3 regions of the Paenibacillus sp. FSL M8-0228 genome follow, and region 1 is predicted to be linked to each of the others. Evidence: riboswitches for the same ligand, from Rfam matches in the RefSeq annotation. Region 1 holds a riboswitch; each other region holds the start of a gene.
The links. Region 1 has a riboswitch for glycine ahead of sdaAB (L-serine ammonia-lyase, iron-sulfur-dependent subunit beta). Riboswitches for the same ligand answer to the same signal wherever they lie in the genome.

Region 1 (4,278 bases):
CTGCGGGGTGATATTGATCCTGGATGCGAAAAGATACGGATAATCCTTTAATTTCCAACACAGGTTCGGTATTCAATGCGCGCTTCCTCCATTCTCCATGGTCTTGTCCCGCTTATTCTCACCATGTTTGATGTTTAAAACCTCTCATGAACATTACATACCGTTTTTGTCGGAATAATTTGAATACATCCTATCACCAGTATATGGATATATCAATTAAGATTATGCTATCAACATCATTTAAAAAATCAATGATCCAGCAATAGTGCGGCCTTTCTGGCACAAAATGTAATGAAATAACCAACCACAGGTTAATTTTCATCACAAAAAAAGTCGCCTGATCCCTCAGCAGGGATCAAACGACTAACTAACCCAAGCTCACATTGAGCTCCTGACAATATAATTTACGAAGCCGCTCCATAGGAGCCAGACTTGAATGTTCTAGGATCGTACCATTTGTAGCCTGCTGCCGGAGCAGACCAAGGCTCAGGCTGTGGTTCCGTGGACGCCGCAGGCTCTTCGAATGGCAGAAGCTTCGTTGGTTGATCCAGAGTCAAACCTGCCACATCAGACAATTTCGTGTAGTCCTGCTTCCATGCAAGCCATTGAACCGTTTGCACCAGGAAGGTTGAATCATCCACTTCTTTGAAGCCATCATATGTCTTCTTCGACTGTCCGTTTTCCTCACGCACATATTTCGGTGTAGCATCTTCTACAGGGGAAGAATCACCGATGAATGCCGCCTTGCCATGGCCTACCTTGGAGATAGCGGCATAAGGTCCTTCCGCACGGCCCCCGCCGTTATAAACCCCCTGATCTACCGCATTCCCCCATTTTTTCGTGCCTGAAGGGATATAAGCAATGCCTTTAGCCTTGGTAGGATCAATAATAGCCAGCGTAGATCCTGCATGCATGGCAATCGAGCGCACACCCTTGGTAATACCGAAAGATTGATCTGCGGCTACAATGTCGGTAGCATTCACATCACCGAGCGCATTGTAACGGAAACGAACGCCAAAGTTGGCCGCCAGCCAATCGGAGCTTGTTAATCCTTGCATTGCCGGTGATGCAGCCTCTTCTGCAGTCATGCCTTTGGCCGGATTAGTATAGGCTCCACGACGGTAGCCATTCATAACCTCGGAGGAATCCCAACGGTTTTTGTTACGATCTGCATTATAATGATCGGAGATGAAGAAGACGCTCCCTCCGTTATTCACGTATTGCAGCAGGGCAGCCTGCTCGGATGCCTTAAAGGCAACATTCGCTTCACCAATAATGAACACATCATATTGGCGCAGCTTGTCATAGGTTATGGCCTGCTCTCCATAAGTAAAAGGAATGGGACGATTTAATGGGTCTACCGTAAAGCCTACATTACGCAGTCCATTGGCAAAGTCGGAGAAGGCGCCTTCAATGACCCAATCTGCTGCACCAGCGGTCTGTGCGTGCGTATTATCGAGCAGCACCTTTTTGCCTTTTCCATCCGGCAATGTAGTACCGGGTTGACCCGGGTTGCCAGGTTCAGGTTCACCAGGTTCCCCTGGCTCGCTTCCGTTCACCAGTTCAACAGCGCTTGGGCTTTTCACTCCACCAAAATTATTGTAGGCGCCGAGTGTACCCGTCACACGGATTTTGCTGCCAATCAGCTCAGGATGGCCTGTTAGCCCAAATTGCCCTCTGTACGCGGATGTCAGCTGTACATCCAATAGATTAGACGTGCTACGTTCATTGGCCTGGTCGGCAATCAGTACGTTAAAATCATTCGCAAACGGAGAAGAAAAGTTAGCCGTTTTCGATCCGGTGGCATGTCCGACGATATAACCTTCTACCGTCACCGTACCTCCACTGCTTTGGCCCTGAAGTGCTTCGGCTACTGTCAATGCTCCCTCTGCCTTGATCTGACCGAACGGAACGAAGATCCCGATCAGCAGTGAAACGATCGCTGCTAGATGCAGCATCCCTTTTAAGCGTGAACCTGTGAACCGCAAGCCTTTTACCATACGTCAATATCCCTCCTATGATTTCCATAAATGTACTTGTCCTCTATCAGATTAGCCGCCAATCTTCTAATTCCTTCCTGATTTCATCCGTAATTATGTAAACTTTAATCTTTTTTATTGGAAATGCACCTGTTTATGTAAAAATTAAACCCTGTGATTGACACCGAGCACGTCATACATTACGCTAAGAAAGACATGTAGAACGGTATACGCGAATGAAGATGACGGGAGAGTCTGTCCAGGAGGCTTACACTCTGGCGGCACCGAAGGAGCAAGACGCCAGCACCCGGCTGGCGGATAATCTCTCAGGTCCATGTATCGTCATCTGACGCAACTCTGGAGAGAGCGCAAGCCACCCAAGGGGTAAGGCGGTAAGAACACCGCACGAAACTCTCAGGTAACGAGGACAGAGATAAGGGAAACTTCCTTATCCTGTCCTTTTTTTGTGCTCACATTGTGCGTCAGCATTAGGAACCGTCATAACCGCGCAAAGACGCGGAAATACCATATAGTATGGTATTAGAACATACAGGGGGCCACACCATGCGTTTCAAAGATGTATTTTCTATTATCGGCCCGGCCATGACCGGACCTTCCAGTTCACACACCGCAGGCGCGGTGCGACTCGCACGCGTTGCCCGGCACTGGCTCGGGGCGCAGCCTGACCGTGCCCGTATGACACTGTACGGCTCCTTTGCCGATACGTATAAAGGACACGGTACGGATCTGGCGCTCATCGCAGGACTGCTTAATTACGATACGGACGATCACCGGATTCCAGATGCCGAGCAATGGGCCGAGCAAGCCGGGATGACCGTGGAATTCGCCGTCAGTGGACTCCCCGCTCCTCATCCGAACACCGTCCGTTTCGAGTTGTGGAAGGGCGAGGATCAGCGCACACTGCTGGGCTCCTCCATCGGCGGCGGCAGCATCCATGTCCAGCAACTCAACGAATTCCGGGTCAATCTGACCGGGGAGCTGCCTACGCTGGTGCTTCTCCACTCGGATAAGCCCGGTACATTGGGCGCAATAACTTCAGCGCTGGGCGCGGCCCACATTAACATTGCCTATATGCACGTAGATCGCAAAGGCCGGGATGGTGAAGCACTCACCGCCATTGAAACGGACAGTTCTGCTCCAGCTGAACTGATTGCGGAACTGCGTTCTTTACCTCATATGTATGAAATTAAGATGATTAATTTGAAAAAAGGAGCTGAATCCGATGCGGTTTAGCCATCTGCATGAGATCAGCGCTTTATGCGCTGAAGAATCCACCACGATTGGCCGCTTGATGATTCAAGAACAGGTACAAGAAACGAATACAACGGAGGAAGAAATCTTTCGCCAAATGTCTGATTATTATGAAATCATGAAGGAAGCCGTTCATCGCGGTCAGACACAAGACACCGTATCCCGCAGTGGATTGACGGGCGGCGACGGCAAGCGCCTGGCCGAGTATCTGCGGTCAGGGGAGACCTGCTCCGGTGATGCCTCCGCGCTCGCCATGGCTTATGCCCTCTCCGTGTCGGAGGTTAATGCATCCATGGGTCGCATTGTCGCCACTCCTACCGCAGGCTCATGTGGGGTTATCCCTGGTGTGTTCATCAGTGCGCAGGAACGGTTCGGCTGGGATGATGAGCATATGGTGAACGGCCTATTCGCCGCTGGAGCCATTGGCTACGTGATCGCCAACAACTCCTTCATTTCTGGCGCGGAGGGAGGCTGTCAGGCTGAGATTGGCTCAGCTATCGGGATGGCCGCTGGCGCTATGGTCGAGCTGCGCGGTGGTACGCCTGAACAGGCTGTTCACGCCGTGGGCCTCGCTCTTAAGAACACGCTCGGCCTGATTTGCGACCCCGTCGCCGGACTCGTGGAGATTCCGTGCATCGTGCGCAACGGGCTGGGAGCCGTGACTGCGCTTGCCGCAGCGGACATGGCTTTGGCGGGTGTGCGCAGCGCTATTCCGTCTGACGAAGTCATTGACGTGATGCTTGAAGTCGGCAGCGCGATGCCGTCGAAGCACCGCGAGACCGCCAAAGGCGGCTTGGCTCAGACGCCGACTGGCAAGCGTTTGACCGAATCACTTACACGCAACGCATCAATCAAGAAGAATAAGTCGTAATTTCTAAGCTTTAAACCAATTACTTTTCCTCTATAAAACAAGGCGACTACCTCTCCCCTACATTGTCCTAGGGAAAGAGAATTCGCCCTTATAAAGAAAAGAGCAAGCATATCGTCGCTGGACGTATGCTTGCTCTTTTTCTTTTTAGTCGGGTTA
Region 2 (4,278 bases), 4.0 Mb from region 1:
TAAGAAGGGCATCGACATTTGCCGAAATGAAAACATCGACTTCTTACTTGCAGTAGGCGGCGGAAGCGTTATTGATTGCACCAAAGCCATCGCAGCAGGGGCTAAATATGACGGCGATGTGTGGGATATTATCAACAAAAAGCACATGCCGACCGAGGCTCTACCATTCGGCACCATCCTCACACTCGCCGCCACCGGTTCAGAAATGAATCCGGATTCTGTCATCACCAACTGGGAAACGAACGAAAAATACGTATGGGGCAGCGCGGTGACGCATCCGAAGTTTTCGATTCTGGACCCAAAAAACACCTTCTCTGTGCCACGTGATCAGACGGTATATGGCATGGTGGATATGATGAGCCATGTATTTGAACAGTATTTTCACAATGTTAAAAATACACCGTTGCAAGATCGTATGTGCTTTTCCGTGCTGCAAACCGTAATCGAAACTGCACCTAAGCTGTTGGAGGATTTGCACAACTACGAGCATCGCGAAACGATTTTATATGCCGGAACGATTGCTCTTAACGGAACACTGCAAATGGGCTACTTCGGGGACTGGGCTTCGCATACGATTGAACATGCATTATCTGCTGTATATGATATTCCTCATGCTGGCGGTCTGGCGATCCTATTCCCCAACTGGATGAGACATACGGTGGATCAGGATGCTGCACGCATGAAACGGCTGATGCTCAGCATGTTTGACTTAGACACCGTAGATAAAACAGATAGAGAAATCGCTTTGGAGGGTATTGACCGTCTTAGTGCATTCTGGACAAGTCTCGGTGCCCCTTCCACCCTGGCCGATTACAATATTAATGATGAGCAATTGGAAAAAATCGCAACCATTGCAGCCCGTGAAATGGAATATGGAGGCTTCGGTAATTATAAAAAGCTGAATCAAGAAGATATTTTAGCTATTTTGCGTGCATCGTTATAACATTCAAAAGGGAGTGTCCTCAAGCCTGTGATGGCTGAGAGCACTCCCTTTTGAAATTTATGAATTAACCGTTTGTCCCTTTTCTTCTACTTGAATAGCTGCCCCTACACTGGCACCTGCAAGAATGCCCTTTTTCTTACTAGAATTCAGAGAATCCATATAGGTTCGGGTTTCTGCAACGACAATGCCTGATAAGCCGAGCAGTGCAATCAGGTTCGGGAAAGCCATCATTGCGTTAAAGATATCTGCCAGCAGCCAAATCGCATCCAGTTTAATGAACGCGCCCCCGCCAACGAGTAGAATGAACAGATAACGGTATGGCTTAATCCACTTGACCCCAAGCAAATATTCAACACAGCGTTCCCCGTAATAGTTCCAGCCGAGCATGGTGGTGAACGCGAACATAATCAGAATAATTGTGAGCAGTTCTGCCCCCAGCGGGAATGCGCTGGAAAATGCTTGCTGAGTCATCAGACCCGCATCGGTAGGCCCGCTCCACACACCGCTAACCAGTAGCGTCAACCCGGTCATCACACAAATAACCATCGTATCAATAAACACGCCTGTCATGGAAATCAACCCTTGCTCCGCAGGCCATTTGGTTTTGGCAGCTGCGGCTGCAATCGGTGCGCTCCCCAATCCGGCCTCATTGGCAAAAATACCTCTGGCTACCCCACTTCGCATCGCCAGCATAATCGTAGCTCCGGCAAATCCGCCCGTTGCAGATGTAGTTGAAAATGCCGAATGGAGCACCAGCGCAATTGCGGCAGGAAGCTGGTCAGCAAACCGAATCAGTACGATGAGACAGATCAGTACGTACAAGCCTGTTTTAAAAGGAACGACCTTCGTCGATACCTTGGCAATGCTTTTGAGTCCTCCAATAGTAACCAGTCCAGTAAGGATAGCTATAATCAGTGCCGTTACAATGGGCGGAACGCCAAAACTGTTTTCCGTCGAAGATACAATCGCTTTGACCTGCGGAAACGTTCCAATCCCGAACAACGCCACCAGCATGCCCGAAAAAGCAAACAGCATCGCCAGCGGTTTAAAACGACGTCCTAGACCTTTCTCAATATAATACATCGGGCCGCCGGAAAATTGTCCATTCCGATCCTTCACCCGGTATTTTACTGCAAGTACACCTTCCGCATATTTCGTCGCCATCCCAAAAAAGGCTGCAACGACCATCCAGAACAAGGCACCCGGCCCGCCCAGCTTAATGGCTGTCGCTACGCCGACAATACTTCCTGTGCCAACTGTAGCCGCTAGCGCCGTACTCAAAGCCGCAAAACTACTTACATCCCCGCTGCCTTCATTCGGGGCCTTACCGATCAGCTTGATCGCCAGGGGCAGGCGGAATACCTGCAACATTTTCAGACGTATGGTCAGCCACAACCCCGTTCCCATGACAAGAATGATGAGAGGCGCCCCCCATATCCAACTGCTAATCGCTTCTAACACATGTACCAAATTCATTTCAACCCGCTCCTCCAGCATATTAGAAAACAAAAAAGAGTCAAATCAGCTGATTCGACTCCTGGAGAGGTTAAAGGCACGAAAAAATACAACCATCTTGTGCAGGTTTCTGCCTCTAATAGCTCATAAAAAAGCCTAGGGCATTCCCTGTCACAGGTTATTCGCGTCTCTGTCCTTTTGCCTGAGAGTTTAAGCAGATGTTCTCTGCGGTGCACCTTCGGCGCCCAATTAAGGGTCTCTCCAGAGTTCTGTCCGTTTACGGTCCCCGCTTGTGGCTGTAAACAGCCTAAGCACCTGAGAGTTTTGCCCCTTCGGTCGGAACTTTCGTTCCATCTCCCGCAAACATCAACCAGACATATGAAATTTTTATTCATTATACAGAAAACTTTCAGCTTATTACAAGTGAAAAGTTTGTGAAGCCCTCTGAAATATTATTATGTCTATCAAAAAAGCGGGTACAGCAGATTGCATCCTTAGGATGTCCTCTGCTATACCCGCCCGAGACGATATGAAATTACAATTCTTCACCATTGGTTGCTATCACATTTTTATACCAGTTAAAAGAGTCTTTTTTGGAGCGTTTGAGCGTTCCGTTACCGTCATCATCCAGATCAACGTAAATAAATCCGTAGCGCTTGGACATTTCGGAAGTAGACATGCTCACAAGGTCGATAGGGCCCCAGTTGGTGTAACCAATCAGATCAACACCGTCGGCAATCGCTTCCTTCATTTGGACAATATGCTGACGCAAGTAATCAATGCGATACGTGTCATGCACAGAGCCGTCCTCTTCCACCTTATCATATGCACCCAAGCCATTTTCCACGATGAACAGAGGCTTTTGATAGCGATCATAAAACGTATTCAGTGTAACACGCAGGCCGATCGGATCGATCTGCCATCCCCAGTCGGAGGACTGCAGATACGGATTTTTCACGCCGCCAATCAGGTTTCCTGCTGCTTTCTCGCCTTCTGGACCTGCCGATACGGTCAAGGTCATGTAGTAGCTAAATGAGATAAAATCAACCGTATTATTTTTCAAAATTTCGTCATCGCCGGGTTCTGTCTGGATCACAATATTATTTTCTTCAAAATAACGATTCATATAGTTGGAATATTCCCCACGGGCATGCACATCCGTAAAGAATAGGTTCATCTGATTTTCATGCTGGGCTTTCAGTATATCCGCTGGGTTACACGTATGTGGATAGCTTTCTATACGTGCCAACATACAGCCGATCTGAGCACCCGGGATGATCTCATGTCCCCGTTTGGTTGCCAGTGCACTAGCTACAAATTGATGATGCAATGCTTGATATATCGCTTGCTGTTTGTTTTCTACACGGTCAATAACCACACCGCCACCGGTGAACGGACTCATGGTCATTACATTGATTTCATTAAAGGTCAGCCAGTATTTTACTTTATCCTTATAGCGTGTAAACACCGTTTCGGCATAATTGACGTAATGCTGTATGACTTCACGACCCAGCCAGCCATTATACTTCTGAGTCAGACCTAGCGGTGTTTCATAATGTGACAATGTTACCAAGGGCTCAATATTATATTTGCGCAGCTCATCAAATACATTGTCGTAGAATTGCAATCCTGCTTCATTCGGCTCGTGATCATAGCCATTCGGGAAAATCCGCGACCAGTGGATGGACATACGAAATACTTTAAAGCCCATTTCAGCGAACAATGCAATATCTTCTTTGTAGTGGTGGTAAAAGTCCACACCTTCACGTTTTGGGAAACGGGCATTGACTTTGCCTGCCAAAATGTCTTCGAGTCGCTCGGACGAAATCTCTATAGCGTGATCGTTCTTACGTTCCGCTTTGGGTACATAAGCAATCATG
Region 3 (4,278 bases), 3.8 Mb from region 1:
CTACCCGGTGAAGGAGCAGCAACCAGTCCGGCACCTGTCAACATGAAACAGAAGGTTCCCACAACACCGCCAGCTATAGCTGCAAGAATCAGAATCGGCTTCATCAAAATATAAGGGAAATAAATTTCATGAATCCCGCCGAAAAAATGAATGATGACTGCGCCAGGAGCTGACGACTTCGCAGAGCCTTTACCGAACAGACAGTAGGCCAGCAAAATACCAAGCCCCGGCCCAGGGTTGGATTCCAGCATGAACAGTACGGATTTGCCTGTTCTTGCAGCTTCCTCCAACGCAATCGGACTCAATACTCCGTGATTCAGCGCGTTGTTTAAAAATAATACTTTTCCGGGCTCAATAATGAGGTTGACAAGCGGCAATAGCCCCGCGTTCACGAGGAACTGTACCCCTGCCGACAACACTTGACTGATCATTTGTACAACCGGGCCGATCGCCACATGGGCAAGCAGTGCTAGAATGGCACCGATAATCCCGGCCGAAAAATTATTGACCAGCATTTCAAAGCCTGATCTGACTTTGCCTTCAATGGCCTTGTCGAACTTCTTCAATATCCACGCAGCCAGCGGACCAGCTACCATCGCGCCCAGGAACATCGGGATATCGGCTCCTACTATGACACCCATCGTCATGATGGCACCGATCACACCTCCACGCTGTCCGTGAATCATCGTGCCCCCTGTATAACCAATCAGCAGCGGCAACAAATAATTTTTCATCGGATCAACCAACTGTGCAAAACCTTCGTTCGGGAACCATCCGGTCGGAATAAAGAGTGCCGTAATCAACCCCCACGCAATAAAGGCTCCCATATTGGGCATAACCATACCGCTAAGAAAACGGCCAAAACGCTGTACGGCGACACGAGTGCCTCCTTTTGAACTTGGCTTTGCGTCCAATGTACTCATATTCAAATCCTCCTTGTAGGTAAGCATCACTACCTTTTCTTAAAATTCATACTAAATGACAGCGCTATCTTCATCAACGAAATGAAAACGTACTTTCGTCATGAACGTTGATGACAACATTTAAATTTAAATTATCCAGGAAGATATTATACCTGCATAATTCTTCTTAATATGACCTGTAGCTATAGAAATTAGTCGAAAAACCGCGCTGGATTATGTATGATTCCTATATGGGGACAACCCACTATATCAGAACAACACACGTAATTACGTTTTCAAAAAAAGACAAAAAAATAGCCGCTACGTCAAATCATAGCGACTATTTTATACAAAAATCGAGCAAACTAACGATGCTCTTATTCAATTAAAAATCAATATAAAATTCCGAATAACACGCTATTATTTCATGCTGCATTGCTCTATTTATTACTCCGAAATCAACTGCTCATACTGATCCGCCGACAGTAGTTTGCCCAATGATTCCTCCACATCTTTATCCATCTCTACTTCTACCATCCAACCTTTGTCATATGGAGATTCATTCACTAGCTCAGGTGTACCTTCCAGCGCTTCATTCACTTTTAATATGGTTCCCGTCACCGGAGCAAAAAGGTCGGATACCGTCTTCACCGATTCAATCGTACCGATCTCCGCTCCCTGCTCAATCGTTACTCCCGCCTCAGGTAATTCTACAAAAACAATATCACCCAGTTGGTGCTGTGCAAAGTCTGTAATACCAATCCGCACCGTTCCATTCTCTGTCCGCTGAACCCACTCATGTTCGTCTGTATACCAAAGTTGCTGCTTCACTTCACCCATTCTGTTCCCCTCACTTCCATATGAATAAAATCGCATTTGCTCACCTGTATTAGACAGGTTAAGATTATGACAATACGAACACTCATGTCAATAATACTAACAAAAATACTTCATATCACCTCCTATAGCGCTCTATATAAAAATATAATAATTTATAACAAACGCTTACATATCCTTATTTATATATTAAATGTTTTTTCTATTGTTTTTGATGACATTTTTATTGACATTTTGAATGAATTTGCGTATTAATGGGTTATAGCAAATACTTTGGGAAACACCCGACAACTGCAAACGCGGATGAACGCAGAGGGAGAGACTGCCAAAAAGATTCGCATAGCTGTTGCCGCTTGTGAGACAGTTGTGCACGCGAATCGGATCAAGTTGTTATCTGCAAAGCCAGGTAATATACTGCTGATCCCGAAGGTAGCGCCGAAGGAGTAAGCCTGCATTGCAGGTGAATCTCTCAGGCAAAAGGACCTCTGCCGGACGCATCTCTGGAGAGCATTCGCTATTGGAGCGGATCACCCAAGAGGAAACCCGGTACATACCGGGGTAACTTTCTGGTATCAAGGACAGAGCTGAAAAAAGAGTATAGACTGCTGTCTATACGTTTTTTTCGGCCTGTCTTTTTTGTTTTGCCGATCACACCGGATAGGAGTGGAAACATGACTAATTTGCGAAAAACACCGCTATATTCGTCCTACGGGACGCAGTCTGGGGTTCGTTGTATTGACTTTGGCGGCTGGGAGCTCCCCGTTCAGTTTAGCGGTATCCAAAAGGAGCATGAGGCCGTCCGGCAACGTGCGGGTTTATTCGATGTATCGCATATGGGTGAGTTTTTGGTTGAAGGCAAAGAGGCCGAAGCTTTTCTACAAAGGGTGACCACGAATGATGTCAGCCAGTTGGAACCAGGTCAGGCACAATATTCACTCCTGTGTTACCCCGATGGAGGTGTAGTAGACGACCTGCTTATTTACTGCAAAGGACCGGAGCGCTACATGCTCGTTGTGAACGCCTCCAACATTGATAAGGATTGGGATTGGTTACTTCGTCATGTGCCTGCATCCGTTCACATGGAGAATGTGTCTGATGCAATAGCATTGCTGGCATTGCAGGGACCGGAAGCAGCACGTATTGCCGCAGCCGTGGCAGATACGGATATTACGAATCTGGCATCTTTCCACTTTCATGAGAACGTGCCATTGTTCGGAGCAAAAGCACTCGTCTCACGAACCGGATATACGGGCGAAGACGGTTTTGAATTTTATGTACCTGCTGCGGAAGCACCCGCCGTATGGGAGGGTTTGCTTCGTTCCGGTGAGTCGTATGGGCTGATTCCCGCTGGACTTGGTGCTCGGGATACACTACGCTTTGAGGCTCGGTTGCCGCTGTACGGACAGGAGCTATCTGCCACGATTTCACCACTTGAAGCCGGTCTAGGGTACTTCGTCAAGCTGAATAAAGGAGATTTTATCGGTAGAGAAGCACTGCAACGTCAGAAAGATCAAGGGATTCCTCGTAAATTGATCGGGCTGGAAATGATTGATCGCGGCATCCCACGCGCCCATTATCCGGTATTCGCAGAAGGACAACGCATCGGTGAGGTCACAACGGGGACTCAGTCGCCCACCTTGAAGCGTAATCTGGGCCTCGCCTTGGTGGACAGTCGTTTTAGTGCCCTCTCCACACCGCTGGAGGTTGAGATTCGTGGCAAACGCCTGCGTGCCGAGGTAGTGGCAGCACCCTTTTATAAACGCCCGCGCTAATCTTAAACTCTCTTCATTCCAATAAAGCAAACATGTCAGATATGAACTTCCGGGTTTTTCAGCTCACACTTTTTTATTAGCTAATTACGATTTAAAATTTTGCTTTTCGAAAGGAGCCAGAACCTATGAAGCAGCATCGTTATCTCCCTATGACTGAACAAGATCAAACCGAAATGCTGCGTGTGGTGGGTGTATCATCCATTGATGATTTATTCAGTGACATTCCAGAGGCCATTCGATATCAAGGGGAACTCCCTCTTTCTTCTCGACTCGATGAGAAAGCCTTAACCCGCCACTTGGCCGAGCTGGCTGGACACAACGCCAATACAGACACACATGCCAGCTTTCTTGGCGCAGGAATTTATGATCATCATATTCCGTCGGTCATCCAGCACATCACTTCACGCTCGGAATTCTATACAGCCTACACCCCCTATCAGCCGGAAGTAAGCCAAGGCGAGCTACAAGCCATTTTCGAATTTCAGTCGTATATTTGCGAATTGACGGGCATGGCTGTAGCTAATGCCAGCATGTACGACGGAGCGACTGCACTGGCGGAAGCGGGCTCACTGTCCGCCGCAGCTACCCGCCGTAAACAGCTTATCGTATCGAGGTCCGTCCATCCAGAGGCACGTCAGGTATTGGCAACCTATGCACGCGGATTGAATTTGGACATCGTGGAGATCGGCTGTTCGGACGGTGTAACGGATGCTGATGCGTTAGCGGCGGCCGTATCGGAACAGACCGCGGCTGTTTTGGTCCAAAGC

Region 2: linked by a shared signal. The riboswitch ahead of MKY98_RS20115 (alanine/glycine:cation symporter family protein) and the one ahead of sdaAB (L-serine ammonia-lyase, iron-sulfur-dependent subunit beta) in region 1 are both predicted to bind glycine.
Region 3: linked by a shared signal. The riboswitch ahead of gcvT (glycine cleavage system aminomethyltransferase GcvT) and the one ahead of sdaAB (L-serine ammonia-lyase, iron-sulfur-dependent subunit beta) in region 1 are both predicted to bind glycine.

The regions. Positions count from the first base shown of each region.
Region 1 is NZ_JBBOXA010000001.1:430,362-434,639, reverse strand. Features, by position in the region: gene MKY98_RS01945 (ABC transporter ATP-binding protein) at 1-76, opposite strand, end outside; gene MKY98_RS01940 (DUF6359 domain-containing protein) at 405-2,000, opposite strand; glycine riboswitch at 2,216-2,331, shown strand; gene sdaAB (L-serine ammonia-lyase, iron-sulfur-dependent subunit beta) at 2,544-3,233, shown strand; gene sdaAA (L-serine ammonia-lyase, iron-sulfur-dependent, subunit alpha) at 3,223-4,122, shown strand.
Region 2 is NZ_JBBOXA010000001.1:4,461,372-4,465,649, forward strand. Features, by position in the region: gene MKY98_RS20110 (iron-containing alcohol dehydrogenase) at 1-943, shown strand, start outside; gene MKY98_RS20115 (alanine/glycine:cation symporter family protein) at 1,001-2,419, opposite strand; glycine riboswitch at 2,579-2,673, opposite strand; glycine riboswitch at 2,692-2,768, opposite strand; gene MKY98_RS20120 (glycoside hydrolase family 1 protein) at 2,934-4,278, opposite strand, start outside.
Region 3 is NZ_JBBOXA010000001.1:4,244,911-4,249,188, forward strand. Features, by position in the region: gene MKY98_RS18940 (PTS mannitol transporter subunit IICB) at 1-923, opposite strand, end outside; gene gcvH (glycine cleavage system protein GcvH) at 1,350-1,742, opposite strand; glycine riboswitch at 2,135-2,234, shown strand; gene gcvT (glycine cleavage system aminomethyltransferase GcvT) at 2,411-3,511, shown strand; gene gcvPA (aminomethyl-transferring glycine dehydrogenase subunit GcvPA) at 3,637-4,278, shown strand, end outside.